DNA from 2 places in the Candidatus Pelagibacter sp. FZCC0015 genome. Region 1 is predicted to be linked to the other one. Evidence: riboswitches for the same ligand, from Rfam matches in the RefSeq annotation. Region 1 holds a riboswitch; the other holds the start of a gene.
The links. Region 1 has a riboswitch for S-adenosylmethionine ahead of DT059_RS05080 (homocysteine S-methyltransferase family protein). Riboswitches for the same ligand answer to the same signal wherever they lie in the genome.
Positions count from the first base shown of each region.

Region 2: another riboswitch for S-adenosylmethionine. It lies ahead of DT059_RS06510 (O-acetylhomoserine aminocarboxypropyltransferase/cysteine synthase family protein); the one in region 1 lies ahead of DT059_RS05080 (homocysteine S-methyltransferase family protein).

Region 1 covers NZ_CP031125.1:967,221-982,284, forward strand. Annotated here, with positions in the region: gene glnA (type I glutamate--ammonia ligase) at 1-762, opposite strand, end outside; gene DT059_RS05070 (YbaK/EbsC family protein) at 900-1,382, shown strand; gene DT059_RS05075 (DMT family transporter) at 1,379-2,266, shown strand; gene DT059_RS05080 (homocysteine S-methyltransferase family protein) at 2,259-3,161, opposite strand; SAM riboswitch class V at 3,169-3,232, opposite strand; gene DT059_RS05085 (putative 2OG-Fe(II) oxygenase) at 3,325-3,915, opposite strand; gene DT059_RS05090 (sulfite exporter TauE/SafE family protein) at 3,953-4,699, opposite strand; gene DT059_RS05095 (molybdenum cofactor synthesis domain-containing protein) at 4,709-5,209, shown strand; gene DT059_RS05100 (DUF1244 domain-containing protein) at 5,210-5,455, opposite strand; gene DT059_RS05105 (SRPBCC family protein) at 5,477-6,043, shown strand; gene DT059_RS05110 ((2Fe-2S)-binding protein) at 6,131-6,592, shown strand; gene DT059_RS05115 (xanthine dehydrogenase family protein molybdopterin-binding subunit) at 6,614-8,992, shown strand; gene DT059_RS05120 (FAD binding domain-containing protein) at 9,000-9,785, shown strand; gene DT059_RS05125 (XdhC family protein) at 9,807-10,136, shown strand; gene DT059_RS05130 (XdhC family protein) at 10,136-10,816, shown strand; gene DT059_RS05135 (GNAT family N-acetyltransferase) at 10,813-11,244, shown strand; gene DT059_RS05140 (nucleotidyltransferase family protein) at 11,241-11,816, shown strand; gene DT059_RS05145 (sulfite oxidase heme-binding subunit YedZ) at 11,799-12,281, opposite strand; gene msrP (protein-methionine-sulfoxide reductase catalytic subunit MsrP) at 12,387-13,292, opposite strand; gene DT059_RS05155 (molybdopterin synthase catalytic subunit) at 13,294-13,740, opposite strand; gene DT059_RS05160 (MoaD/ThiS family protein) at 13,740-14,009, opposite strand; gene moaC (cyclic pyranopterin monophosphate synthase MoaC) at 14,009-14,554, opposite strand; gene moaA (GTP 3',8-cyclase MoaA) at 14,554-15,064, opposite strand, start outside.
Region 2 covers NZ_CP031125.1:1,228,586-1,243,649, forward strand. Annotated here, with positions in the region: gene DT059_RS06490 (hypothetical protein) at 1-140, opposite strand, end outside; gene argC (N-acetyl-gamma-glutamyl-phosphate reductase) at 137-1,159, opposite strand; gene rpsI (30S ribosomal protein S9) at 1,193-1,630, opposite strand; gene rplM (50S ribosomal protein L13) at 1,632-2,090, opposite strand; SAM riboswitch class V at 2,234-2,300, shown strand; gene DT059_RS06510 (O-acetylhomoserine aminocarboxypropyltransferase/cysteine synthase family protein) at 2,302-3,630, shown strand; gene DT059_RS06515 (COX15/CtaA family protein) at 3,660-4,685, opposite strand; gene DT059_RS06520 (chorismate mutase) at 4,729-5,019, shown strand; gene DT059_RS06525 (50S ribosomal protein L33) at 5,020-5,211, opposite strand; gene DT059_RS06530 (MerR family transcriptional regulator) at 5,189-5,575, opposite strand; gene DT059_RS06535 (HU family DNA-binding protein) at 5,565-5,864, opposite strand; gene plsX (phosphate acyltransferase PlsX) at 5,866-6,867, opposite strand; gene rpmF (50S ribosomal protein L32) at 6,887-7,069, opposite strand; gene DT059_RS06550 (ubiquinol-cytochrome C chaperone family protein) at 7,072-7,539, opposite strand; gene bamE (outer membrane protein assembly factor BamE domain-containing protein) at 7,538-8,023, shown strand; gene DT059_RS06560 (sodium-translocating pyrophosphatase) at 8,010-10,115, opposite strand; gene thiL (thiamine-phosphate kinase) at 10,194-11,153, opposite strand; gene DT059_RS06570 (transcription antitermination factor NusB) at 11,146-11,550, opposite strand; gene ribH (6,7-dimethyl-8-ribityllumazine synthase) at 11,547-11,936, opposite strand; gene ribB (3,4-dihydroxy-2-butanone-4-phosphate synthase) at 11,936-13,036, opposite strand; gene DT059_RS06585 (riboflavin synthase) at 13,023-13,616, opposite strand; gene ribD (bifunctional diaminohydroxyphosphoribosylaminopyrimidine deaminase/5-amino-6-(5-phosphoribosylamino)uracil reductase RibD) at 13,623-14,726, opposite strand; gene nrdR (transcriptional regulator NrdR) at 14,707-15,064, opposite strand, start outside.

The sequences.
Region 1 (15,064 bases):
TGTTGCAGTTTTTCCAAATGAATGTGTAACCATTTGAACAACATATTTATATAATTGTACGTTATCAGCTTGATTTACTAAAGTTCCAAAATACATTCCAAGTTCGTGCTGACTAGGAGCAACTTCATGGTGATGTTTTTCAACTTTAATACCAACTTCTTTCAAATTTTTAAGATACTCACCACGCATGTCTTGTTCACTATCAACTGGTGGTACTGGGAAATATCCTCCTTTAATTTGAGGTCTATGACCCATATTTCCATTTTCGTATTCTTTACCTGAATTGTAAGGACCTTCTTTACTATCTAATTTAAATCCACACTCATTCATATCATTTTTAATTCTTACATCGTCAAAAACAAAAAATTCTGGCTCAGGTCCAAAAAAAGCTTTATCACCTATACCTGAAGCTTTTAAATATTCTTCAGCTTTTTTAGCAACACCTCTTGGATCTCTTTCATAAGGATCTTTTTTAATTGCATCTAGAATGTCACAAAACAAAACCACAGTATTATGAGACGTAAAAGGATCCATGAACATTCTTGCAGTATCTGGTTTTAAAATCATGTCAGACTCATTAATTGCTTTCCAACCAGCTATAGATGAACCATCAAAAAAGACGCCCTCATTCAACATATCTTCATCAACTATAGAAGCATCCATAGTTAAGTGTTGAAGTTTTCCTCTTGGATCTGTAAATCTTAGATCTACAAATTCTGCTTCTTTTTCTTTGATAAATTTTAATACGTTTGCTGCACTCATTTTGTCTCCTATGTAATTTTGTTTGGACTAATTAGCAAAAAAATGCTTAAAAATATTGCTTATTTAATAAATAACACCTATGCAATTTTCACATAAGTAGTGTAATTAGTCACTAAAATATTAAATTTATTAAACTTGTGAATTCAATACTAAATAAAGAACCAGTTTTAAGAGCTGAAAAATCATTGAAACAATTTAGCCCAGATCTAAAAGTGATTGTTTTAGAACAAACCGCAAGAACAGCAAAAGATGCAGCTACAGCTTTAGGTTGCAAAGTCGGAGCTATTGTTAAAAGCTTACTATTCAAAGCAGGGGACAGTTTTGTTTTATGTTTAGTATCTGGAGACAAAAGATGTTCATTAAATAAATTAAAAAAAATTTTAGATGAAAAAGATGTTTCAATGGCAAACCCTGATGATGTTAAAAAAATTACCGGATATACAATTGGTGGAGTATCGCCAACAGGACATTTAATAAAAATAAAAATTTTTATAGATGAAACCTTAAGTAGATTCTCTTCAATTTTTGCAGCTGCAGGCCATCCTAATGCAGTTTTTGAAATAAATTTTGAAAATCTAATTGCTTTAACTTCTGGTGAAATAAAAGAAATAACAGAATGAGAAAACCACAATTAGTTGATTATTTATTGTTATCTTTGTTGTCATTAATATGGGCTTCTGCTTTTTTTAATATAAAGATTGCTACATACTCATTTGGACCCATTACAATAGGTTTTTTAAGATCTTTTTTAGGAGCTATACCAGTTTTAATTTTATGTTTTTATAAAAATATTAAAATTGAAGCATTTTCAAAGGATTGGAAGTGGTTTGCAATCATTGGATTGGTAAATTTAGTTATTCCATTCATACTAATATCTTATGGAGTGAATTTTGTTCAAAGCAACTTAGCAGCTATCTTGATGTCTACGACACCATTAAGCTCAACAGTTCTAGCTCACTTTTTTTTAAAAGGAGAAAAATTTAATCTTTTAAAAACAATTGGATTATTAATTGGATTTTCAGGAATAGTATTTTTGTTTTCAGATAACTTTTTAATTAATGAAAATAACTTTATTGCTGCACTTTTGATTCTTCTTGGATCTACCTGTTATGTAATCGGAGGAGTTATAACTTTAAAAATAAGCAACAAAGAAAATGAAAATGTTACGGGTTCAATTTTAATTTGGTCTACAATTATACTTCTTCCATTCACTTTAATTTTTGAAAAACCTTGGATGTTAAATCCTTCAACAGAATCTATTATATCTGTAATATATTTAGGAATTTTTCCTACTGGGATAGCATGGTTATTGAGATTCAGAATTTTAAAAACAAATGGTCTCATATTTCATTCACAGGTTTCATATATCATTCCAATATTTGGAATTATTTTAGGATACATATTTCTTAATGAAATAATTACCTCAAAAATTATTGTTGCATTAATTGCTGTATTTATTGGAATATATTTAGCAAGAAAAGCAGATTATAAAAACGTTACTTAAGCTTTGCCATTGCTTTTATGTGAGCAGGACCAGTTTCACAACAACCTCCAATAATTGTTGCTCCATTTTCTTTAAATTTTTTTGCAATTTCATGAAATTTATCTGGTGTAAGATCATGTCTTTTTCCTAAAAACTCATTTGGATTTCCCTTAGTTTTTAAATAATTAGCTGTGTATCCGTTTTTTGGTTTAGTGGTCATAAATCCATTTAATTTAAATCCAAATGGTACGTTTAATTTTTTGATTTCTTCAAGATTTTGCTCATAATTTTCAGGTGAAACACAAGACAACATAACGCCTAAAAGATTTCCATCAATAATACTTTTAATATCCGAAATTTTTTCACCACTAGGTAACTTTGTACCTTCTGAAATATGAATTCCTATTAAATAAGGTTTTTTGAATTCTTTAATTGCCTCAATACCACATTTAAACTCTCTAATGCTGCTCCAAACATCAAAGTAATAAAAATCTACGTATTCATTTAATAATCTAGCCTGTTCATTAAAGTCTTTAGTGATTTCAACCTCACTTCTTATATCCTCTTCATAAGTTAAACGTTGAGGTGGCAAACCTCCAGCAATCATTATATTTGGATATTCATTTTTTACTTTTAAAGCAATTTCTCCTGCTTTTTTATTAAGATATTCGAATTTACCTTCAATGTTGTTTTCACTTAGTCTTTTTCTTCTTGTGGTAAAAGTTGTTGTAACAATTACTTCTGCCCCAGCTTTTACAAAATCTTTGTGAGTACTCTCTACCAATTCATGATATTCAGAATTTAGTATCGCATTAGCGCTCCATAAAGTTCCATTAGGCTTCATACCTCGAGCCAAAAGCTCTTGACCCATTCCACCATCCAATATTCTCGTTTCTTTAAAAAAATTAATATTCATTGTGTCCTCACTTTTTTAGTGCTTTAGCTTAATGCTAGGTGCACAATACAGTTCAACTACCTTGCTTATTTGATTATTTTGGGATTTCCATTTTAGCAGTTTATGCCCGCAATAGGATCAAATCGGCAATTACCCTTTTAAATGATAATTAAATATTTGTAAACTATCTATTTAAAATAATTTTAGCATTAAAAGAAAAAGATCTTCTTTCAGCATTAATATTAAATGGATAAGCAGTATGCATTAAATAGTTTGGAAAAATTATTAAGTCTCTTTCTTTTGGCACAATATTATAAATACTTCTGCTCAAAAAACCTCTTTGTCCGTTAATAAAATCAATTGTGCCGTTAGTCTTATCTTTTTTGTTTTTTAAAAATTTATTTTTAGTCATATTTTTTGGTACTTTTAAATAACCAACACCAGATAAATCTCCATCATGATAATGGATTGGGTTATATTCATCTTTAAATTGACTAACTACCCATAAATTTAATATCTTTATATCTTTAACTTTTTTAATCTTTTCATTTTTAAGAAAATTTTTGATATTCTTTTTTATTTCTCTTTCTAAATTTTTTTTTATAAAATTATTTGAAATTTTAATTTCTTTTTTAATCTGACTAGCTAATTTAGAACTATAATCATTATTTTTTGTTAAAACTCTATTATCAATCTCTTTATTTAAGATATCTAAAAATTTCTTTGAAATTTTTGTCTTTCCTATGGATGGACCAAAGGGTTTTATATTTTTCATAATTCTCTAAATATCTTAAAAGCAAATTTATTCAATATTAAGCTATAAGTTTAATTCCCATTCTTATTGCGACAAAAATTACAAGAAAAGAAGTTAGTATAGCTAATATTTTGTTCGATAAAAATTTAATGTTTAATAAGCTACCAATTTGTCCTCCAATAAGCACCGTTAAAAACAATGGCCAATAGTTAGTAACCTGATCTAAAACCTGATCTTTTGTAAGCTGTCCAGCTATTCCAAAGATAGAATTGATTAAAATAAATAAAGATGCACTGCTGGTTATATGTCTTGGGTATCCAGCTTTCATTAAAAATAGAAGGGGGCTTAAAAAAATTCCTCCACCAATTCCTACTAACCCTGACATAAAGCCAATTATAGATCCAATAGAAATTGAGATTATTCTTGGTATTTGGTTAATTTTAATTTTCTCTTTATTAAAAGATTTACTCTCAATTAATAAAAAAATGCCTGCAACCAACAAAACACAAAATAATAAAATCTCAAATAAACTTTTTTCAATTGTTATTGATCCTCCAATAAATGCAAAAGGAATAGAGCCAATTAAATAAGGAAAAAGTAAATTAAAGTTTATATTTTTAGATCTTATAAAATTAATAGAATTACCAGATACAACAATAATATTACATACAAGGGCTATAACGGGAAATATTGCGTAAGGTACACCCCAAATTAAAAGTATTGCAAGATATGTTGAGCCTCCCCCAAAACCAACACTTGAGTATATTAATGCAGTTACAAAAAAAAGAATTGATAATATAATCATTTTTAAATTATGGATGTAAATATAGCTTTATTAACTGTAACAGATACAAGAACATTTGATAATGATAAATCGGGTGCAATCTTAGTTGAAAAAATTAAAGAAGCTAAACATCAATTAATTGATAGAAAAATTTGCAAAGATAATAAAGAAGATATTGTAAAAATTCTAAAAGAATGGACTAATCAAAAAGATATAGATGTCATTATAACTACGGGAGGAACTGGTCTTACAGGAAGAGATATAACCCCTGAAGCGATTGACGAAATTGCAGATAAACATATACCTGGTTTTGGAGAGGTTTTTAGAACAATAAGTCTTAAAACAGTTGGAACATCGTCTATACAATCTAGAGCTTGCGCAGTTTTATCCAATGGTAAATATATATTTGCATTACCTGGATCTTCTGGAGGTGTTACTGATGCATGGGAAGGAATATTAAAACATCAGCTAGATATCAATCACAAACCTTGTAATTTTGTTGAATTATTTCCTAGACTTAAGGAAAAATAATTATTTTTGATATTTGTCTTTCCATTCAGAGTAAGGCATTCCGTATACATGCTCTCTTGCATCAGGATCAGAAATTTCAATCCCCTTTTTTCCAGCCTCTTCTCTGTACCACTTGGAAAGACAGTTTCTGCAAAAACCTGCAAGATTCATTAGATCTATATTTTGCACATCTTTTCTTTCTCTAAGGTGAGATATAAGTCTTTCAAATGCTGCAGACTGTAATTCTTTTTTTGTATTTTCGTCCATAATTTATTATATGTTTAATTTATGAAATTAACAGGATCTTATAAAATTAATTTAGAAAAACAAAAAGTTTGGGATGCTTTAAATGATCCAGAAATATTAAAACAAGCTATTCCTGGATGTGAAGAATTTAATAAAAAATCTGATACAGAATTTTCTGCAAAAGCCACAAATAAAATCGGACCTTTTAATGCTACATTTTCTGGTGATATAGAATTGAAAGATTTAAATCCTCCTAACAGCTACAAGATTTCAGGATCTGGAAATTCTTTGGTTGGTTTTGCTTCAGGAGAAGCTAAAGTTAAACTTGAAGATACAGACAAAGGAACAAATTTAATTTATTCTGTTGAAGCACAAGTAGGTGGTAAAATTGCACAAGTAGGTTCAAGACTTATTGATATGACAGCAAAAAAGATGGCAGATATTTTTTTTGGTAAATTTTCGGAATTAATTTCTTCTGAAAAAGTTGAAGAAAAAGAAAACTCATCAATAGCTGATCTAAAAACCCCTGAAAAAAAAATTGATTATGGTTATTTAACTGCCGCAGTAGTTCTTGGAATCTTCTTAATTTATTGGATGTTTTTAAAATAAAATTCTAGTCTAAGTAGTGTTCAATTTGATGCTTGCCTTCATATTCTCAAAATGATTAAATCCTATTATTATTTATAAGGAGAGATTATGGGTAAAATTTCATTAGAAGTTAATGGAAGAAAAGTTGAAAAAGAAGCTCCTGATAACACTTTACTATCTACATTTTTAAGAGAGCATTTACAGCTAACAGGTACACATATTGGATGTGATACTAGTCAATGCGGAGCATGTGTAGTTCATGTTGATGGAAATTCTTTAAAAAGTTGTACTGCTTTAGCAGCAGATGTTAATGGATCAAAAGTTACAACTATTGAAGGTTTAGAAACAAATGGAAACATGCATCCAATGCAAGAAGCATTTAAAAAACTTCACGGTTTACAGTGTGGTTTTTGTACACCAGGAATGGTTATGAGTGCAATTGATCTTCTACAAAAAAATAAAAAACCATCAGATACAGAAATTAGAGATTGGTTAGAGGGAAATATTTGTAGATGCACCGGATACCAAAATATTGTTGCCGCGGTTAAAGAAGCAGCAACAAAAATGTAATTTTAAGGAGGAAAAAAGAAAATGGCAAGTTTAGTAGGTTCTAGAGTTGAGAGAAAAGAGGATAAAAGGTTTTTAACTGGTAAAGGCAGATATACAGCAGATATTAATTTAGCAAATCAAACTTACGCGATTTTTGTTAGGTCTCCACATGCAAGAGCATCAATTAAAAAATTAAATATTGATAAAGCATTAAAATCATCAGGTGTAGTAAGTATACTTACTGGTAAAGAAATAGCTGATGATAAAATTGGAGGTTTGATTGCGGGTTGGGCAATTAGAAGTGAGGACGGTACAGAAATGAAGTGTCCTGGAAATCCACCATTAGCTAAAGACAATGTAAATTTTGTTGGAGACCCTGTTGCTGTTGTAATTGCTGAAAGTTTAGCAGAAGCAAAAGAAGCTGCGGAAAAAGTTGAAGTTGATTACAAAGTATTAAAAGCAGTAACAAGTACTGCAGACGCTATGAATGGAGATACTATCCATGAAGGAATTGATAAAAATCTTTGTTTTGACTGGCTATTAGGGGATAGACAAAAAGTTAAAGAAGCATTTGATAAGGCTGACAAAGTAATTTCTATTGATATCATTAATAATAGATTAATTCCAAACGCAATGGAGCCAAGAGCATGTGTTGCTGATTACAACGCAGCATCTGAAGAGATTACTTTATATACAACAAGTCAAAATCCACATTTATCAAGATTGATAATGTCTGCTTTTGGAAATGTAGCTCCTGAACATAAGTTAAGAGTTGTAGCTCCAGATGTTGGCGGTGGTTTTGGTTCAAAAATTAATGTCTATAACGAAGATATTGTTTGTAGCTGGGCAGCTAAAAAAATTAATAGAGCTATTAAGTGGGTTGCAGAAAGATCAGAATCTTTTTTAACTGATATTCATGGAAGAGATCATGTTACTCATGCAGAATTAGCGGTTACTAAAGATGGAAAGTTTCTTGGTTTTAAAAATGAAACTATAGCAAACCTTGGAGCTTATGCTCGAGTATTTGGCACAGTGACACCAACTTATTTATTTGGACCTTGTGCAACTGGAGTTTATGAAATTCCAGCAGCTTATACAAACGTCAAAGCTGTATATACAAATACAGCTCCAGTAGATGCTTATAGAGGTGCAGGTAGACCTGAAGCTACATACACAATTGAGAGATTAGTTGAAAAAGCTTCCATGGAACTAGGGATAGATAAAACTGAACTTAGAATTAAAAATTTCCCTACGGCATTCCCTTTTAAACAGACTTTAGTTCATACAGTAGATTCTGGAGATTATGTTGCTGGAATGGAAAAAGCTAAACAGATGGCAGACTATAAAGGTTTTGAGGCAAGAAGAAGAGAGTCTGAAGCTAAAGGCAAACTTAGAGGTATTGGTGTTACCTCTTATTTTGAAGCATGTGGTATTGCTCCTTCTGCTGCAGTAATGTCTTTAGGATGCGGAGTGGGATTATGGGAGTCTGCAGAAGTAAGATTCAATCCAACGGGACAAGTCACTGTTTACACAGGTTCACACAGCCATGGACAAAGTCACCAAACAACTTTTGCTCAAATAGCTGCGGATGAGTTAGGTGTACCAATAGAAAATATAGACATTGTTCATGGAGATACAGATAAAGGAACATTTGGAATGGGAACCTATGGTTCTAGATCTTTAGCTGTGGGTGGTATTGCTATTGTTAATGCTTGTAAAAAAATAGTTGAAAAAGGTAAAAGAGTTACAGCAAAAATGTTAGAGGCAAATCCTGAAGATGTTGAGTTTAAAGATGGTGAATTTATTGTTTCTAAATCGAATAAAAAGAAAACAATAGGAGAAGTAGCTTTTGCTTGTTATTTACCTGGTGTTAGAGATGAAATGAAATCTCCATTACCAGAAGGTGACGAACCTGGTTTAAAAGAAACTTCTTTTTATGACCCTTCAAACTTTTCTTTCCCAGCAGGAACACATATTGCAGAAGTTGAGATAGATCCTGAAACAGGACATGTGAAGCTTGAAAAATATACAGCTTGTGATGACTTTGGAAGAATAATTAATCCAATGGTTGTAGAGGGACAAGTTCATGGAGGTCTTGCTCAAGGTATAGGTCAAGCATTGTATGAAAACGCAGAGTATGATGAGACTGGTCAGTTGATGACAGGGTCTTATATGGATTATACGATGCCACGTGCAGATAATTTTCCTGAGTTCAATATTGGATATACTTGCACACACGCAACCACAAATCCTTTGGGAGTTAAAGGTTGTGGAGAAGCTGGAGCTATAGCAGCACCACCAACAGTAATGAATGCTGTAATTGATGCTTTAGGTGGACAAGAAGTTACTATGCCAGCTACGGCTGAAAAAGTGTGGAAGGCTTGTAAAAATCTAAAAAAATCTAACTCAAAAGCAGCATAGGAGGTTTATGAAAGATTTTAATTATCATTCAGCAAAAGATAGCAAAGAAGCATCTAAACTTGCTTCATCTAGTTCTGCTTTTTTAGCAGGAGGGATGACTACTATTCCTTCAATGAAGTTAGGTTTAGCCACTTATAAGGATTTAATTGATATAAAAAATATTAAAAAATTAAGTGGAATAAAAGTAAGCGGTAAATCAGTTACAATAGGAGCTGCAACTAAACATGTTGAAGTTGCTAATTCTAAAGATGTTAAAAAAGCAATTCCGTCATTGTCTAGTTTGGCTGAAGGAATTGGCGATCCACAAGTAAGAAATAGAGGAACGATAGGCGGTTCAATCGCAAATAACGATCCATCAGCTGATTATCCATCAGCATGTATAGCTTTAAACGCTACAATACATACTAACGAAAGAAAAATTGAAGCGTCAAAGTTTTTCAAAGGAATGTTCGAAACAGCTTTAAAAAAAGGTGAGTTAATTGAAGCTGTAGAATTTCAGATACCAGAAAAATCAAGCTATCAAAAACATCCTAATCCTGCATCCAGGTATGCAGTTGTAGGTGTGTATGTCGCAAAACATAAAAGTGATGTAAACGTTGCTGTTACAGGTGCAAAATCATGTGTTTATAATGATAAAGAAATAGCAAAAGCACTTTCAGGCAATTTTTATTCTTCATCAATAGACGGAATGGATCTTGATAGTTCTGATATGAACTCAGATATCCATGCTTCTGCAGAGTATAGAGCTAGTTTAGTTGTCACGCAGGCTAAAAAAGCCGTTGATGCTTGTTAGTTAAAAACTATATTTTATCAGATGAAAAATTCATTTGATGAGAAAATTTTAGACGAAGCTCAAGATTGGATAAAAGCTAATCAAAAAGTAGTTTTAGCAACGGTAATTCAAACCTGGGGATCATCACCGAGACAAGTTGGTAGCAGAATGATTGTCAATGAAAAGGGAGATTTTTCAGGTTCTGTTTCTGGCGGATGTGTTGAGTCTGCAGTTGTAAGTGAATGCCTGTCATTAATTAAAGACAATAAGCCTTGTAAAAAAATAGAATTTAAAGTTTCAAACGAGAGTGCATGGGAAGTGGGACTCGCATGTGGTGGAGAAATTGCAGTATATATTGAGCAGATACACTAATGAAATTTAAAACACTTGAAGAAATTTTAAAAAAAAAATCATCAAAAACTGAGTTTGCAATTCTTACAAATTTAGAAAACGGGAATAGTGAGATTTATATACCTGGGACTTCTCCAGAAGGAGAGTTTTCAAAATACACAAATGAAATAGAAAAATTTTTTAAGTCAAAAAAAAATGGGGTTATAGAAAATTCAGAAATATTTGTTGAAACTTATATAAAACCAATAAAAGTAATTATTGTCGGTGCTGTACATATTGCACAATACTTAGTTGATTTTGCAAAAAGTTTAAATTTTGAAATTAGTATCATAGACCCAAGAGGATATTTTGCATCTGAGCAAAGATTTCCTGATATTAGAGTTATTAATAAATGGCCAAAAGAGGCTTTTGAAGAAATTGAAACAAATTCAAATACAGCCTTAATAGCTTTAACACATGACCCAAAAATAGATGATCCTGCTTTACAATTCGCTCTAAAGAATAAATTTTATTATATCGGAGCACTTGGTAGTAAAAAAACTCATGAAAACAGATGTCAAAGATTAAGTGAAGCTGGATTTACTAATGATGAAATCAATTCAATTCATGGACCAATTGGAATTAAACTTGGAGGTAAATCTGCTCCAGAAATTGCTTTATCTATTATAGCTCAACTAGTTTCTGAAACTTATAAAAAGTGATTAGACCAATTAAAATAGAAGATAAAAAAGATTGGGAAAAACTCTATAAAGGCTATGCGGATTTTTATAAAGTTGAAATGAATGATGAAATATTAACAACAGTATGGAAATGGTTATTTGATGAAAATAATGAAGTAAGTGGTGTAGTTTATGAAGAAAATTCTAAAGTAATTGCACTGGCTCACTATAGAAAAATGCCAAGTCCATTAAGAGGAAAATACATCGGTTTTTTAGATGATTTGTTTGTGGATCCAGAGCATAGAGGAAAAAAAATAGGAGAAAAAATAATAAATGAGTTAAAAAATATATCTGTAAAGAATGGTTGGGGATTAATTAGATGGATAACAAGAAACGACAATAAAATAGCTAAAAGCTTATACGATAAAGTCTCTGAAAAAACTACTTGGGATACCTACGAATTAAAATGATTAAAATTATATTGCTTGCCGCTGGTTTGTCCAAAAGAATGAAATCAGAAAATAAACTTATTAAATTATATAAAAATAAACCTCTAATTAATTATTCACTAAATGTATTAAAAAAAAGTAAAGCAAATAAAATCATTATAGTTCTTGGTCATCAATATAAAGAAGTAAAAAAAATAATTAAAAAAAATAAAAAGATTATTTTTACCTATAACAAAAACTATAAAAAAGGAATGGCCTCTTCTATAAAAATGGGATTAAAAAAAGTATCTAAAAATGACGACGGCTTTATTGTAGCTCAGTCTGATATGCCATTTGTTAAACAATCAGACATTAATAAAATTTGCAGATCTATAAAAACTAAAAAATTTTTAGTTCACGCATTAAAATATAAAAATAGATTAGGTAATCCCATTGGTTTTGATATTTCTTTGATAAAAAAATTTAAAAATATTAAAGGTCAGTTTGGAGCAAAGTTTATGGTTAAAAGGCTTAAAAATAGAACAAATTTTATTAATATAAGTAGCCTTAAATCCTTTAAAGATTTCGATAAGGTTTCAGATTTTAGAAGCTGATTTAGTAATTTTAACCCTAAAAAGTAAAAGAATTATTAAAAGTATTAAAAATATAAGTGGCTTAAAAAATATTGTTTTTGATAGCCAAATATAATGAAGTACGCCAAAAATCCCAATTATATAAATTAATCTATGAATTTTTTTCCAATTTTGCTTCAACAGTCTAACCATTTTTTCAGATGATGTTACAGCAAGAGGGATTAATAAAAGCCAAGCTGAAAAACCAATAAAAATAAACTTCTTTTTTAAAACATCATTTATCAATGGTTCAAAATCAAATCTGTAATCTAGACCAACGTAACTCAGCATATGAACAGATGCATAAAAAAACGCGAACAAACCAAGCATTCTTCTAAATTTGATCCATTCTAACGATTTAGTTATTTTCCTAAGTGGTGTCATTGAAAGAGTTAAAAAAATAAAAATTAATGTCCATTCACCAAAGTGATTAATAATTCTATCCACAGGCTCTGGACCTAATTGGTTAAAAACTATTTGATAAGTAATTAAGTAGATTGGCCAAAGCGAGAGAAAAAAAACTATAATTTTAGAATAGCTTCTCAATTTAATTTAATAATTTTTTTTTAAATCCATACCACTATAGAGACTTGCAACTTCATCTCCATAACCATTAAACATTAAGGTCTTTACTCTAGGCGCCCAAACACCTTCACCAATTATTCTTTCAGTTGCTTGAGACCATCTTGGATGATCAACATTAGGATTAACATTTGAGTAAAACCCATATTCTCTAGGAGAAGCCCACATCCAGGACGAGGTAGGCATTTTTTCTACAAATTTAATTTTAACAATTGCTTTGGCACTTTTAAAACCGTACTTCCATGGAATAAATATTCTAAGTGGTGCTCCATTTTGATTTGGGAGTTTTTTACCATATAAACCTGTCACAACTGTTGTTAAAGGATGCATAGCTTCATCAATTCTTAAACCTTCTTTATACGGCCAGTTCAAAACAGGATATCTTTGACCTTTCATCTGCTCAGGATCGTATACACTTTCAAATTCAACAAATTTTGCATTATTAGTTGGATTAACTTTTAATAGTAACTCGCTTAGAGAAAAACCCATCCACGGAATTACCATTGACCAACCTTCAACACACCTTAAACGATATATTCTTTCCTCAGAAACAAACATTTCTGAGATTTCTTCCATTGATAATTTAATTGGTTTTTCAACTTCTCCTTCAATAGCTATTTCCCAAGGGGTTGTTTTAAATATTTGAGAATTTCTATGAGGATCACTCTTTGATGTTCCAAACTCATAATAATTATTATAAGTCGTAATATCTTTATAACTTGTTAATTTATCTCTCTCGCTTGCTAAAGATTTATTTACAAATGGTATAGTAGACATAGCTAGTGAGCTTGCTCCAAGACCTATAGATTTTATGAAAAATCTTCTTTTTTTATAAATACTTTCTGGTGTAATTTCTGAATATTTAAATTTTATCATTTTAATTATTTAGAGATACTCCTTTCAACCACTCACTATCCTCATTTTGATAATGTTCTTTTTTCCAAATCGGAGATCTTTTTTTAATTTCCTCAATTATATATCTAGATAACACAAAAGCTTGATCTCTATGTTTGCAAGCCACACCAATAATAATGCTTTTTTCTTTTAAACTTACATAACCTTTAACATGTTCAATAAATACTGCTTTTTCTTTAATATTTAACTTGTTATCTGCTTCCTCATAAATTTCTTCAAAACTTTTTATAACCATACTTTCTTTGGCATCATAGGTAATACCAGTAACTGATTTATTTTCATTTAAATCTCTTACAGTTCCAACAAAATATATTACAGCGCCAAATTTAGATTGATTTAAAAAATTTTCTGCTTTTGAAATCTCAATCTTCTCATTTTTTGAAGTATCAATAATTTTGGTATGTAGCATTAACCGCCTCCTATAGGAGGTATAATGCTAAAGTTTTGTTTTTTAACTATTTTATAATTGTCTGAGACAATTTTATCATCAGACGAACAAAAAGCTGATGATTTTATAATTTTTTTGAAAGATTCATTTCCTTTAAATTTCATATCAATAAACTCTATCATTTGGTTTCTAAGATCTTTTATTGAGGAATTTTCAATTAATTCAAAATCTAAATGTGATTTAGTGCTAAATTCTCTAGCTGCGCCAAAAAGTTCAACTGATATTTTCATTAAAAAATATTTTCTAAAAAATCTGGAAGCCCATCAGGATTTTTCCATAATCCACTTTTTCCACCTTCTTTAATTAATAATTTTACGTTATCAATTTCAAGATGTGGATTTACTATTTTGCTTAAATCATAAATTGTAATTAAGGCTGAGTTAACTCCCATTATAGCTTCCATCTCAACACCTGTTTTTGCAACTGCAGAAACTACACAAAAAACTTCTAATGAATTGTCTAATTCATTCATAATTATTTTAGTGGCCGTATGGTCAATTGGAAGTGGGTGACACAAAGGAATAAGCTCGCTTGTTTTTTTTACACCCAATACAGCAGATACCTCAGCTAAAGTAATAGGGTCTCCTTTAGGCATCTTCTTATTTTTAATAAGATCGAAAACCTCTTTTCCAACATAAATTTTACCTGACGCAAGCGCTCTTCTAAAAGTTTCTTTTTTTGAAGAAACATCAACCATATTGAAAGAATTTTTTTGAAATATTTCTTTAGCCCAATCTTTAAGATCTTCTTGATTTATAATTTTTAATTTTGACATTAGCCGCCTGTGGTAGATAAATTTTTAGTTAAACCAGTTTCACCAAGTTCCAAATGGTGAGATTCTTTTTTAAATTTCATTTGACCCATTATAAGATCTTGCAATTCATCTATTTGATTATCTTTTTGCAATAAATGTCTTATACTTATTCCAGTATTTCCAAATAGGCATAATCTCAAATCTCCTCTTGATGTAATTCTTAATCTATTACAGCTTCTACAAAAATCTTTAGAGTAGGGCGCGATAATTCCAAATTTCCCTTTGTATTCTGGATTGATATAATTTAGTGACGGCCCAGCATCTTTACCTAAGGTTTGGTAAATCCAATTATTTTTATTTAAATATTCTTTGAAGATTTTTGAGGATACATGGTATTTTTTAAAATAATCTAGGTTATCACCTGTTTGCATTAATTCTATATATCGAAAATCTACTTTGTTGTTTTTTATAAATTCTCCCCAAGAATCAAAATCTTTTTCTGATGCATTTATTCCATTTAAAAGAACTGCA
Region 2 (15,064 bases), 260 kb from region 1:
TCTGCCTTTTTTAATATTTGATTTATTTTTTTTTGATTTTTTTTATTTTCAATAGAATTTTCTGTCCAATATTGAGAATCTTTGTTTAAAGAACAATTAGCTAATATTAATGAAAAAAAAATTATTATAAATTTTCTCATTTTAAACCAGTCTTTTCAGGAAAATTAAATTTATTATTTAAATTTTGCACAGCTTGACCTGCTCCACCCTTAATCAAATTATCGATAGCAGATAGAATGATAATTTTATTACTATATTTAGATTTGCACACAGAAATATAACAGTTATTAGTATTTATTACTTCATTGGTACTTAACAAAGAGTCAGGTTTTAATATTTTTACAAAACTCTCATTTTGATAAAAACTAGTTAATGTTTTTAATACTTTAGCTTGTGAAATATTGTTTTCTAAATCAACATATATAGTACTCAAAATACCTCTGAACATTGGTGATAAGTGGGGAGTAAAACTAAATTCAAATTTTTTCTTTGTAAATTTTCTTAACATTTGATCTATTTCAGAATTGTGACGATGATAACCAACTCCATATGCACTTAAAGATTCATATAAATTTTTATCTTTATACTTTTTGTGAACTCCTCTACCAGCGCCTGAATATCCAGATTTTGAATCAATTATTATATTATTTAATTTAATTAAATTTTTCTTAAATAAAGGAAATAGAGGAAGCAATATTGATGTTGGATAACATCCTGGACATGAAATAATATTATATTTTTTAACCTCTTTTCTATTAATTTCAGGAAGTAAATAAATACTTTTTTTTATTATATTAGTTGCTCGATGTTTTTGTTTATACCACTTTAAATAATCAGAAGCTTTTTCTAATCTAAAATCTGCAGCAAGATCTATTAAAGTATGATTATTGCTTAAATGTTTAGATATATCCTGCGCTTCCCCATTTGGAAGTGCTGTAAAAATAACATGAACGTCTTTTAATAATTTTTTATTAAATTTTAAAATTTTTGGTAATTTATATTTAGATAAAGATTTATCGTAAAATTTGACGTGTTTACCCACAGAAGAGTTTCCACAAAGGTATTTAATATTAATATATTTGTGTTTAACTAATAATTTAATTAATTGAACACCAATATATCCAGTTGATCCAGCAACTAATGCATTAAGCTTAGGCATTTTTTATTATAACAGTTAAAAATTAAAAAAAAATTATCTTTTAGAGAATTGGAAGCTTCTTCTAGCTTTTCTTCTACCAGGTTTTTTTCTTTCAACTGCTCTTGAGTCTCTGGTAGTAAGTTTCTCTGCTTTTAAGGTGGCTTTTAGATTTTCATCAAATAATACCAAAGCTTTTGATATGCCATGAACCATAGCCCCTGCTTGGCCTGTAGGTCCTCCTCCTTTTACACTACATCTTACATCATAATCTGTAGCCTGATTAATAATCTCAAATGGTCTTGTAATTTGCATTTTATGTGTTTCATCAGCAAAATAATCACTAAATAATTTACCATTAACATAAATTTTACCAGAACCTTTTTTTAACCAAACTTTAGCTATTGATGTTTTTCTTCTTCCTGTAGCATATTTGCTATCTTTAAAATCTAATTTTAATTTAGGAGATTTTGAAGCTGATTGAGTATTTTCCATGTTAGTTTCTAGCTATATTTTTACTATTTAATTTGTCTAACTCAATAACTGTAGGATTTTGTGCTGAATGAGGGTGTTCATTTCCTGCATAAATTTTTAATTTTGTTAATTGTTTTCTGCCCAATACTCCACCTGGTAACATTCTTTTAACTGCCATTTTTAAAGTTTCTCCAGGTTTTTTTTCATGAAGTTTTTCAGGTGTTGTAACCTTAATTCCACCTGGATGACCAGTGTGTCTGTAATATTTTTTATCTTGAAATTTTTTTCCAGTAAATTTTGCTTGTTCAATATTTTTAACAACCACAAAGTCACCATCATCCATATGAGGAGTGTATGTAGTTTTATTCTTACCTCTTATGATATTTGAAACTACAGTTGCTAATCTTCCAACTACTGCATTCTTTGCATCTATTTCATACCAAGATGAAGCTAATTGGTCTTTTTTAGTGAATTTTGTCATTGTGCGAGGATTAATACTATTAATAATTACAAAGTCAATTTTATATTTAGCTTGAATTATGTAGCTTATATGCTAAAAAGTACTTGCCGATTTGATCCTATTGCGGGCTTATAACTGCTAAAAAGGAATTTTTCACAACATTGCAAATTGGTAGGCATTTGAACTGTATTGTGCGCCTTATATAAAGTTAAAGCACTAAAAAAGGAGTAAAATGAGTACAAAAAGAAACAATCCAGAAACTATAGCCATACACGGTGGTGACTATAGAAGCGATCCAGCAACAAATTCTGTAGCTGTACCAATATATAGAACAACATCATATCAATTTAATAGTACAGAGCACGCAGCAAATCTCTTTGCACTAAAGGAGTTTGGGAATATTTACACACGAATCATGAATCCTACTAATGATGTTCTAGAAAAGAGATTGTCTGCTCTTGAAGGAGGTCTAGCAAGTCTAACGGTTTCTTCAGGTCAAACTGCATCTACTTTTGCAATCTTAAATGTTGCACAAGCTGGAGATAACATAGTTAGTTCAACAGATTTATATGGTGGAACTGTATCTTTGTTTACACATACTTTAAGTAAACTTGGAATTGAAGTTAGGTATGCTGACCCTTCAGATCCTAAAAACTTTGAGAAAGCTATTGATGACAAAACCAGAGCTTTTTATGGTGAAACATTACCAAATCCATATTTAAGGGTTTTTCCAATTAAGGAAGTTTCCGATATTGGAAGAAAACATAATATACCATTAATAATGGATAACACAGCTGCACCAGTTATTTGTAAACCAATTGAACATGGTGCTGCAGTAGTTGTTTATTCACTTACAAAGTACATAGCTGGACATGGAACAGTTGTTGGTGGTGCTCTGGTTGATGGTGGTAATTTTGACTGGACTGCAGATGCTAAAAGACAACCTTTATTTAACGAACCTGACGCTAGTTATGGTGGAGTTGTTTGGGGTAAAGCAGTGCCAGAATTAACAGGAGCAAATGTATCTTTTGCGGTTAGAGCAAGAGTTACATTGCTAAGAGATCTTGGTTCTGCCCTATCACCTGATAATGCATTTGGCGTCATTCAAGGTTTAGAGACTGTAGCTTTAAGAATGAAACAGCATTGTGAAAACGCGGCTAAAGTCGTTGATTACTTAAAAAAACACAAAGCCATTAATAGAGTAATTTACGCTACCGAACATGATAAAGAAATATCAAGTCGTGCAACAAAATATCTAAAAAATGGAAATGGTGCATTAGTTGGTATTGAATTAGCTGGAGGAATAGATGCTGGAAAAAAATTTATTGAATCTTTAAAAATGTTTTACCATGTTGCTAATATTGGTGATGCAAGAAGTCTAGCTATTCACCCTGCTACAACTACACACAGTCAGTTAACAGAAGATGAACTAACTGCAGCTGGAGTAACACCAGGCTATGTGAGACTTTGCATAGGTCTAGAACACATAGATGATATTATTGATGATTTAGATCAAGCTTTAGATAAATCCTCTAAAGGTAATTTAAAAGCTGTTAGTTAGTTTGTGGTTTATATGTCTACGAATAGAAACTAATAAGCATTGTCTTTATATTTTGTAATATAAAGAAAATACAAAGTTGAAAGTATTATTAAAACAGAATTTATCTGGTGTAGAGATGCATAGATCATTTTTACTCCAGATAAAATTGTAAGAACACCCAAAACAATTTGAATCAATAAAGAAATTCCAATAATGAAGATTGGAATTCTTAAATTTATATTTGCATTTTTTAAAACAAAATAAAGCATGTAAAAATATATTATGACAATTAAATAAGCTAAATTTCTATGAATAAATTGAACAAGTGATTGATCATCAAATACTGTGAGATCAAACAAATCATTTATTACACTGTCATCCGGGAAATATGATGTGCCCATTAAAGGCCAAGTATTATAAATTTTACCTGCATCCATCCCGGACACAAATGCTCCAATTATTAATTGTAAAAATAATAATAATAAAAAAAATTTAATTGAGTTTAATTGAATATTAATATGATTAATTTTTATATCAGTTAGATTTAAATATTTCCAAAAAACTATAGACAAAATGATAAAAGCTGTAACTAAGTGTAGTGATAATCTATAATGACTAACATCAATTCTATCAATTAATCCACTTGATACCATGTACCATCCAATAAATCCTTGAAAACACACTAAGAAAAAAATAATTGAATATTCTTTTAAAATCCAAAAACCATTTTTAATTGTAAAATAGATCATTGGAAAAAGAACAGTTAGACCAATTAATCTCCCCAATTGACGATGCGCCCATTCCCACCAAAAAATAATTTTAAATTCATTTAAAGTCATATTAAAATTTTGCTCTTTATATTCTGGAATTGCTTTATAAAGATCAAAGTATTCTATCCATTTGTCATTTGTTAAAGGAGGAAATGTACCAACAAAAAGTTCCCAAGTAGTAATAGATAGGCCAGAGTCAGTTAATCTGGTTAGGCCACCCACTAAAATTATAAGCACGATCATCACTAATAAAGTGATCATCCATATTTTTAATTGAGAATTTAAAGAATAATTCTGACTGTACATGATTAGATAAATATAATAATTATTAATTAAACCAATAAATTAAATGTCGCCTAAAAACAAAAAAAAATTAGAAATAATAAGATCTAAATTAGATAAGTTAGATAATAAGTTGTTATCCTTGATTAAATACAGAACCAATCTTGTAAAAGAAGTTTTAAAACTTAAAGAATTTAAAAAAGAAATAGTAGATAAAAAGCGTATCAATTTTATACTTAAAAAAATTCACTCAAAATCTAAAAAACTAAAGATTGATCCTAAAATTACTAATCGAATATGGAAAAATATGATTTTGTCCTATATCGATTATGAAAAGAGAAACTTTAAGAAAAAATAATTACTTGCTATGTGGAGGAAGCTTTTTTTCCACGAACATTTCATGTTTTCTTGTGTCTGGGTTGTATTTTTTTGCTGAAAGTTTTACTTTAGCTTTTTCACCACCAGCAGGTTTTTTAACGTAGTAGAAATAAGGACTATCTGGTTTAGCCTCAGGAACCATTCTTACTTTAACGTGTGTTTTTTTTGCCATTTTTAAGTTCTTTTAATTTATTTGAAATTTTTATTAACTTATTTCTTAAATTTTCAGTTCTTATAGATTTATCTGCAATTTCGTCAAGCTTTAAAGAATCTTCATTATTTAATATTTTTTTCACACCATTTATTGTCATACCTTGATCTTTAAGTAAAAATTTAACTTTTTTTAGGAGATTTATTGTTTTCTCATCATAATATCTCCTATTTGAATTTAATATCTTTGGTTTAATTTGTTTAAATTGAGTTTCCCAAAATCTAATTACATGTGTAGGTAAAGCTCCTTTATCATTAGATTTTAGATTTAATATTTTAGCTACTTCACCAATAGTTTTGTAGGCGCTATCTGATTTATCCATCATCCTTTAAATTAACAAATTCTTTAAATTCTTTTGATGGTTTAAATAAAACAACATCTCTGCTTGAAATTACTTTTGTTTCTTTAGTTTTAGGGTTTCTCCCAATTCTAGATTTTTTTTGTCTGATAGAAAAAGTGCCAAATTTAGATAATTTTAATTTTTTTTTCTCTTTAATATTAGATACGATCGTTGATAAAAAATCTTCAATTAAATTTTCTGATATTTGTTTTGAAAATCCAAGCTGCATATAAACCAAATTAACTAAGTCTTTTTTAGTTAAATTAATTCTCATATTAAATATTTTGCTTAATCTTTTCTATCAAATTACCTTTAACAATTCTATGACAAACATCTAGAGAGTTTGAAAAGCCAATATAGTCAGTACCTCCATGACTTTTAACAACTGGAGAGTCTAAACCAATAAAAATTGCTCCGTTATATAATCTTGGATCTAGTCTTTTCTTAAATTTTGTTAAGTTTGATATATTCAGTAAAGATGAAATTTTACCTATTAATGTACCTGTCATAGCATTTTTTAATTCACTGGTTATAAAATTCGCAGTACCCTCTGCAGTTTTTAATGCAACATTTCCTGTAAAACCGTCTGAAACTATTACATTAACCTCTCCATCCATAAGATGATTTCCCTCAATATAACCAGCAAAGTTATAATTATCTGATTTTTTTTCATTTAATAATTGATAAGTTTCTTTGATAGTCTCATTGCCTTTTAATTCTTCTGAACCGATATTTAATAATGCTACGTTTGGTTTGTCATTCGGATATAGTGAGGTATATAACGAAGCTCCCATAATTGAAAAGTCTGATAAATTTTTAGAACTACATTCAATGTTGGCACCTAAATCCAATACAACGCTCATACCCTTTTTATTTGGCCACAAAGCAGACAGCGCAGGTTTATCGATATTTTCTATCATTTTTAAATTTAATTTTGATACAACTAGTAAAGCTCCAGTATTCCCAGCAGATATAACAATATCTGTTTCTTTATCTTTAACACTTTGAATAGCAAGCCACATACTTGTATCTTTACCTCTCTTTGCACCTTCTAGAGGACTATCTGTGCTTTCAATTTTTTTTTCTGTATGAATTATTTCAAAAAATTCTGTAGGTATTTTTCCTTTAATTAAGGGATTTATTATGTTCTTGTCACCAAAAATTTTAAAAAAATTATTTTTATTTGCAGAATGATTTAAAATAATACCATCTATTATTTTCTTTGGTGATCCATCACCACCCATTGCATCTACTGCAATTTTAATCAAATCTGACATTTTAATAGATTATAATATACTATTCTTTTGGGTCTAAAACTTGTCTTCCCTTATACATCCCAGTTTTAAGGTCTAAATGATGAGATAGCCTGTATTCACCTGATTTTTTATCTTCAACTATATTTTTAGTTGAAAATTTCATTGTTTGAGCTCTTCTCATTCCAGTTCTGGAAGGGGTTTGTTTTCGTTTTGGTACAGCCATAATTATGGGTTACTTACACTTTTTAAATAAGAATTCAAAGTTTTTTTTGATAAATTTCTATTAAAATGTTCAAAATATTCTAGTAATTCCTCATTATTATGAAAATCACTTAAAAAAGTGGAGATTTTTTTTAATTTTTCTGACCTTGATAAATCATCCCAGAAATGTATTTCAGAAACCATGGAATGAAACAAATTAATGTAATTTTTCATTTTTTTATTTATTGATTGATCTCCATATCCCACTTCTCTAATACTCAATTCAAGTTGCCTAAAATTATAGTCATAAATTTCCTGTAGAATTTTCTTATTTTCCTCATTTTTATAATTTTTCAAAAAAAAAGAAAAATGTAGTAAAAAAAGGGTCAATCGATCAGAAAAACTATCTTCTCTATTAAGATTTTTATATAAATCTTTATTTCTAGTGTAATTAATTAAATTATTATAAATATGAATATATTTTTCATTCATGAATAAAATATTATATATAATTTTAATATCTTTTATAGTTTCAAATTGCTCATTTAAACCTGTGGTAAAACATCATGGTGTACCTTTTTTAGAAAAAAAACAATTAGAACTTACAATAAATGAAAGTAATAAAAACGACATTAGAAAAATTTTAGGCAACCCTTCTACAACAAGTAAATTTGACAACGATGTATGGATTTATATTGAGCGGAAACAAACTCAATCTAAGTTAAAAAATTTAGGTAGAATGAAAATTTTCAAAAATGATGTGTTGGTATTAGAGATAGATAGTAATGGAATTTTAAAAAAAAAAGAATTTTATAATAAAGAAGATATGGAAAACATTAAAATTGTAGAAGCAACAACAGAAGCAGGTTTCAAACGAAACTCTTTTATTTATGACTTTATGTCAAGTATGAGACAAAAGATTAATGACCCTCTTGGACAGAGGGCCAAAAAACGTAAAGAAATTAGCCAGCGATAACAGCTAGAAGAAGTAAAGCTACTATGTTGGTAATTTTAATCATTGGGTTTACTGCTGGTCCAGCTGTATCTTTATAAGGATCGCCAACCGTATCACCAGTTACTGCAGCTTTGTGTGCTTCTGAACCTTTTCCACCATGATTTCCATCTTCAATATATTTTTTTGCATTATCCCATGCACCACCACCTGCAGTCATTGATACCGCAACAAATAAACCAGTTATAATAACACCAAGTAACATTGCACCAACCGAAGCTAGGGCAGCAACTTGTCCACCAATCGATAGAATTATAAAATATAGAACGACTGGAGATAAAACTGGTAATAATGATGGTATAATCATTTCCTTGATAGCAGCGACAGTAAGTAAATCTACTAATTTAGCGTAATCAGGTTTTTGTTTTCTTTTCATGATACCAGGGAATTTTTTAAATTGTCTTCTTACTTCGACTACAACTGCTCCACCTGCTCTTCCAACAGCTTGCATTCCCATTGAACCAAAAAGATAAGGTAACATTCCACCAATTAATAAACCAACCACTACATAAGGATTAGATAAATCAAAAGTTACTACAATACCCTCTAATGCAGATCCAGCTTCTTTCGAAAAATGTTTGATGTCTTCTGTGTAAGCAGCAAATAAAACTAAAGCACCCAAACCAGCAGAACCAATTGCATAACCTTTTGTAACAGCTTTAGTTGTGTTTCCTACTGCATCTAGAGCATCTGTTGTTTTTCTAACTTTCTTATCAAGGTTAGACATTTCAGCAATACCACCAGCATTGTCAGTAACTGGTCCGTACGCATCTAATGCAACAACCATTCCAGCTAATGCAAGCATAGTAGTTACTGCAATAGCAATGCCAAAAAGTCCAGCAATAGAATTTGTAATAAGAATTCCAGCAACAATAATTAATGCTGGTATTGCAGTTGCTTCCATAGAAACAGCTAGTCCTTGAATTACATTAGTACCATGACCAGTTGTTGATGATAAAGCAACAGATTTTACTGGTCTATAACTTGTTCCTGTATAGTATTCAGTAATCCAGATTAATAATCCAGTAATAACTAATCCTATCACACCACAATAATATAGATCCATTCCATTAAATGTCTTATCATTTATTGTGTACTCATTTGTAAAACCAATTACATGATCTGTAACAGGCCATAGTATTACTAAAGACGCTACTGCAGAGACAACAAATCCTTTATATAAGGCATTCATAACGTTATTACTTTTTCCAAGTTTAACAAAAAATGTTCCAACAATAGATGTTAACAAGCATGCAGCACCAATGGATAAAGGGTAAATCATCATATTAAGATCACCAACAAAGAAAATTGAAGATAAAACCATTGTCGCAACAATTGTAACAGCATATGTTTCAAATAAATCAGCAGCCATACCAGCACAATCTCCTACGTTGTCACCAACGTTATCTGCTATCACAGCAGGATTTCTAGGATCATCTTCTGGAATTCCAGCTTCAACTTTTCCAACTAAGTCAGCACCAACATCAGCACCTTTTGTAAAAATTCCACCACCTAATCTTGCGAAGATAGAAATTAGAGAAGCACCAAAACCTAATGCAACTAAAGCATTTACAATTTCTCTTTCCTCAACATTAGATTTCAATAATATATAATAATAAACTGCTATAGATAATAATGCTAAACCAGCAACCAACATTCCAGTTACAGCACCAGATTTAAAAGCAACTGAAAGACCTTGAGCTAAACCTTTTCTTGATGCTTCAGCTGTTCTAACGTTAGCTTCTACAGAAACTAACATTCCTACGTAACCAGCAATACCTGATAATGCAGCACCTATTAGATAACCAAGACCTACTAGTGGACTAAATGCAATACTTACAATTACTAAAACTACAGCACCAACAATAGCAATAGTTTTATATTGTCTTGCTAAATATGCCTTTGCACCAATTTGAATTGCAGATGCAATATCTTGCATTTTTGCATTTCCTGCACTTGAATTAAGAATGTTTTTACCAGTTAAAAATCCATAAACGATAGATAATAAACCAGCTCCAATTGTGTATAATAGTATTGTTTCGACTGTTCCGCTCATAATAACCTTAAGTTGTTGGTTGTTAAATTTTTAAGCCCGCACAATACAAAAAAAGATAGAAAAGACAACGATTAACTTCTAAAACTGATGAATATAACCTTTGGTTTTAGCTCGTATTTGCTTGCCTTTTTCATCGAATATCAAAGATCTATGTTTACCAGATACAATTTTACCAATTTTAGTTATTTTAATTCCAGTTGTTTTAGAAGCTTTTTGAATGATTCTAGCTTTATTAATATTTGCAGTAAATAACACCTGATAATCATCTCCATTAGAAATTAGATTAATTTTATTCAATCTTTGTTTTTTAATTAAATTACTCAATTTATTGGAAACAGGTATTTTATTTTCAAACAAGTGAAATGATAAACTTTGTCTATTAATCATTTTTGCCAAATCATCAATTAATCCATCTGAAACATCGATAGAGCTGTTTGCAAATTTTAATAAATATTTTGTTAAATTTAAAGGTAACTCTGGTTTGTAATATTTATCTAAAAAAAATAATTTGTCTTTATTTTTAAATCTAGCTTTATTACTTAATACTTTAAGACCTATATAACTATCTCCCAAATTTCCTGTAACATAAATGTCATCATTTAATTTAGCTTTATTACGATAAATTATTTTATTCGCATATCCTAATGAAGTGATTGTGAAACTTAGTTTATTTGAAAAAGTTGTGTCACCACCACATAAGTCAATATTAAATTTATTTTGTTCTGATTTAAGTGATTTTGAGATTTTATATAAATTGTTTTTTGTAAATGTTTTTTTATTACCAGAACCAGAAATAAAATAAAACTTTGGTTTTACACCTTTACAAATTAAATCAGAAACTGATGATCTTAATATTTTTTTAATTACTAAATCTGGGGATTTAAAATCATAAAAATGCGTACCAATATTGTATGTATCAACAGATATAACAACACCTCTTTTTTTATCAAAAAAAACATCATCATTTAGGTTAAGAGCAGATTTATTTTTTTTAGCTATTTTAAAAAAATAATTATTTATTAGATCAAATTCATGCATTGTTAGATCTTAATTTTTTTCCAACGTTATCTAATAAAGCATTAAGATACTTTGTTTGTGAATCTTCAAGAAAAAAATTAGATGAATTTAAATATTCTTTAATAATTATATTTATAGATAAATTTGGCTTATACATAAATTCATAAGTTGCTGCTTTTAAAATTGTTTGAAAAACTTTATCTAATTTTTCAAATACGAATTCATCTCCTAATTTATTATTTAATTCATCTAAAATAAGATCGTTTCTTTCTATCGTGCCTAAAACAATATCTTTAATAAATTTTTTAAATCTGTGTTTTGGAAAATCTAAAGCATCATCTTCATTATAAAATTTACCATATAATTTCTGAATAATTATAACTCTAGGGTTATTTTTTGGATTAAAATGAGTTCTCATTTTTGAGACAAAACTGAAATCACAGCTTCTGCAGCTTCAGCACCTTTTTTTCTTCTTGCTCTTGCTTGAGCCATATTAAGACAGGTAATTATTCCATTTCCAATTGGTTTTTTACTATCTATAGATAATTTCATTATAGCATCTGTTGAAGCTTGAGAAATAAAATCAAAGTGCGGAGTTTGACCTTTAATTACACATCCTAAAGCTAAAAAACCATCATATTTATTTAAATTTTTAGAGATTGTAACTGGAATTTCAAAAGCACCAGGTACTTTAATAATTTTTATTATATTTTTTTTTGGAATTATTTTTAGAGCACTGCTTATTAAACCATCAGCAATATCTTTATAATAATCTGCTACAACAATTAAATATTTTTTTTTCATCAAATTAATTCCTGTTTTGTAATTTTTATACCATAACCATCAAGACCAATAACTTTTTTTGGTGATTTGGTGATTAATATCATGTTTTTAATTTTTAAGTCTTTAATAATTTGAGCTCCTATACCATAATTTCTTATTAACTTATCATTTCCTTTTTTATAAAAGTCTTTGTTTTTATAATCTTTTAAAGTCTGAGTTACTGATTTTAAATTTGAATCTTTGATAAAAACTAAAACGCAATTTTGATATTTTTTAAAATAATTTAAAGTCTTGTTAAATGAATTTGGTAGTGATTGATTTATTAGATAATTTTGTACAACATTAGAAGAAATTACTCTTACTCGTGGAGTAATACCTTTTTTTATTTTACCTTTTATTAATGCGAAGTGCTCTGAACCATCTAAAAGATTCTCATAAATTCTAATATTGTATTTTTGATTTTTTACATCAATCTTGCTTTGCTTTTTAAGTTTAATAAGTTTTTCTTTTTTTAGCCTATATGCGATCAGATCTTCTATTTTTCCAATTTTTAATTTATGTTTTTTTGCAAAATTGAATAAATGCTGACCTTTCGCCATTGTACCGTCTTCATTCATGATTTCACAAATTACAGCTGAGTTATTTTTTTTTGCTAATTTAGATATATCAACTGAAGCTTCAGTGTGTCCTGCTCGAACAAGAACACCACCATCTTTAGCAATAATTGGAAACACGTGACCAGGTGAAACAATTTCACTTTTATTTACATTTTTTTTTGAAGCAATTTTGATTGTTTTCGCTCTATCTTTAGCAGATATACCTGTTGTTATTCCTTTTTTTGCTTCAATAGAAATTGTAAATGCTGTCTTGTTTCTTGATTGATTTACTGGAGACATTAAAGATAAATTTAATCTTTTTGCTTGAAGTGAATCAAGTGCTAAACAAATCAAGCCTCGCCCGTATTTTGCCATGAAGTTAATGTTCTTTGCATTTGTGTCCGAGGTTGAAATAACTAAATCTCCTTCATTTTCTCTTTTTTCATCATCTACTAAAATAAACATACCACCTTTTTTAGCCACACTAATAATTGACTCTATTGACGCAAAATTATTTTTTTCCATTAAAATAATTCCTAACGTATTTAGACAAGATATCTATCTCTATGTTAACTAAACTAGATTTTTTTAAAGTTGATAAATTCGTTTCTTTGTAGGTGTGAGGGATAATCCAAATTTGGAAACCTTTTTTAGTCACTTTTGAAATTGTAAGAGAAATACCATTCACACAGATTGATGCTTTTTCTATTAAATGTTTTCTTTCCTTTTTAGGTAAATCAAAGTCAAAAAGAAATGATTTATCTATTTTTTTAATACTTAATACTTTACCAACAGTATCAACATGTCCTTGACAAATATGTCCTGAAATTTTTGTACCGTATTTTAAAGGTAATTCTAAGTTTATTTTATCTTTTATTTTTAAAAATTTGAATTTTGATCGAATTATTGTTTCTTTCGAAAGATAAAATTCCATAATTTTGGATTTATATGAAATTAAAGTTAGACAAACACCATCACAAGCAACTGACAAGCCCATGTCTTTATTGGATACTTTAACATTACTTTTAACAAAAATATTAAGACCTTTAGGTCTTTTAATAATTTTAGTAATTGTACCTTGGTTATAAATTATTCCGTTAAACATTTTTTTCTAACTATATAGTGTTATTATGTCTTTTCGTAAATTGAGATTTAGATTAATTTTTGTTTTATATTTTTGATTTAATATATTTTGACTACTAAATTTCAAATATTCGAAGTTTTTAGAGAGGTTTTTTGGACTTTTATATAAATAAAATTTATTAAATATTTTATCCTTAATCAGTGAATTTGTTAATTTATCTCCCCCTTCGATTAGTAAATTTCTGCACCCATAATTATATAATTTTTTCAAAATTAATTTAATGTCAAATCTGTTATTTCTATCAACTCGAGATTTAATTAGATGTATTCCTTTTCTTTTAAATTTTGAAATTTTTGATTTGTCAGCTTTATTATAAAATATTAAAGTATTTTTATTATTAGAGGATTTAATTATATAACTATTTATTTTAGAATTTAACTTGTTGTCTAAAATAATTCTTTTTGGAGAAAATTTTTCAAAACCTTTCAAACGGCAATTTAGTTTTGGATTATCTTTATTTAGTGTTTTGTGAGTAATCATCAAACTATCATTTTGATATCTCAACATGTGTGTAAACTTATCTGAGTAAGAATTTGTAATTTTTTTTTGATTCTTGCTGTAAATAATATTATTTTTTGAAATAGCTATTTTGCCAGTAACAAAAGGTAATTTTTTCTTTCTATTAAAAAAATAAGGTAAATAAAAACTTTCAATTTTGCTTTTTAATAAACCTTTTTTTACAATTATTTTTTTTGACTTTAAAATTTTAAAACTTTTATTTCTTACTCTTTTATCTATGTCGGTAACAGAATATATAACCTCAGAAATTTTTGATTTTATTATCGCATCAGTGCATGGTGGTGTTAATCCATGATGACAACATGGCTCTAAAGTAACATACATTTTTGAGCCTTCTAATTCATCAAAACTATTTTTAATCGCATTAAATTCAGCGTGTGGTCTTCCATTAAATGAGGTTTGTCCTATGGAAATAATTTTATCATTTTTGACAATAAGACAGCCTACAGAAGGATTTGATCCTGTCTGTCCATGACGAGATTTAGCCAAGTCCAAGGCTAATTCCATGTAAAATTTATCTTTTGATGAAAATTTATCTTTTTTTGTAGACATCAAGCTTGTCCACGAATTGTACGAAATCTTTTTCTTCTCTAAAGTTTCTATATACAGATGCAAATCTTACATATCCAACTGGGTCTAAATCTTTTAATCCATCCATAACCATTGTCCCAATTGTATTTGTTGATATCTCTCCTTGTCCTAGTTCTTCAAGAGATCTTGAAATGTTACTGATGAATTTTTCTATTGTAGCCGTATCTATTGGTCTTTTTTTTAGAGCTATGTAGATTGATTTAGATAATTTATCACGGTCAAATGATGATTTTCTTCCATTTTTTTTTACAACCATCAATTCTCTAAATTGAATTCTCTCAAATGTAGTAAATCTTTCA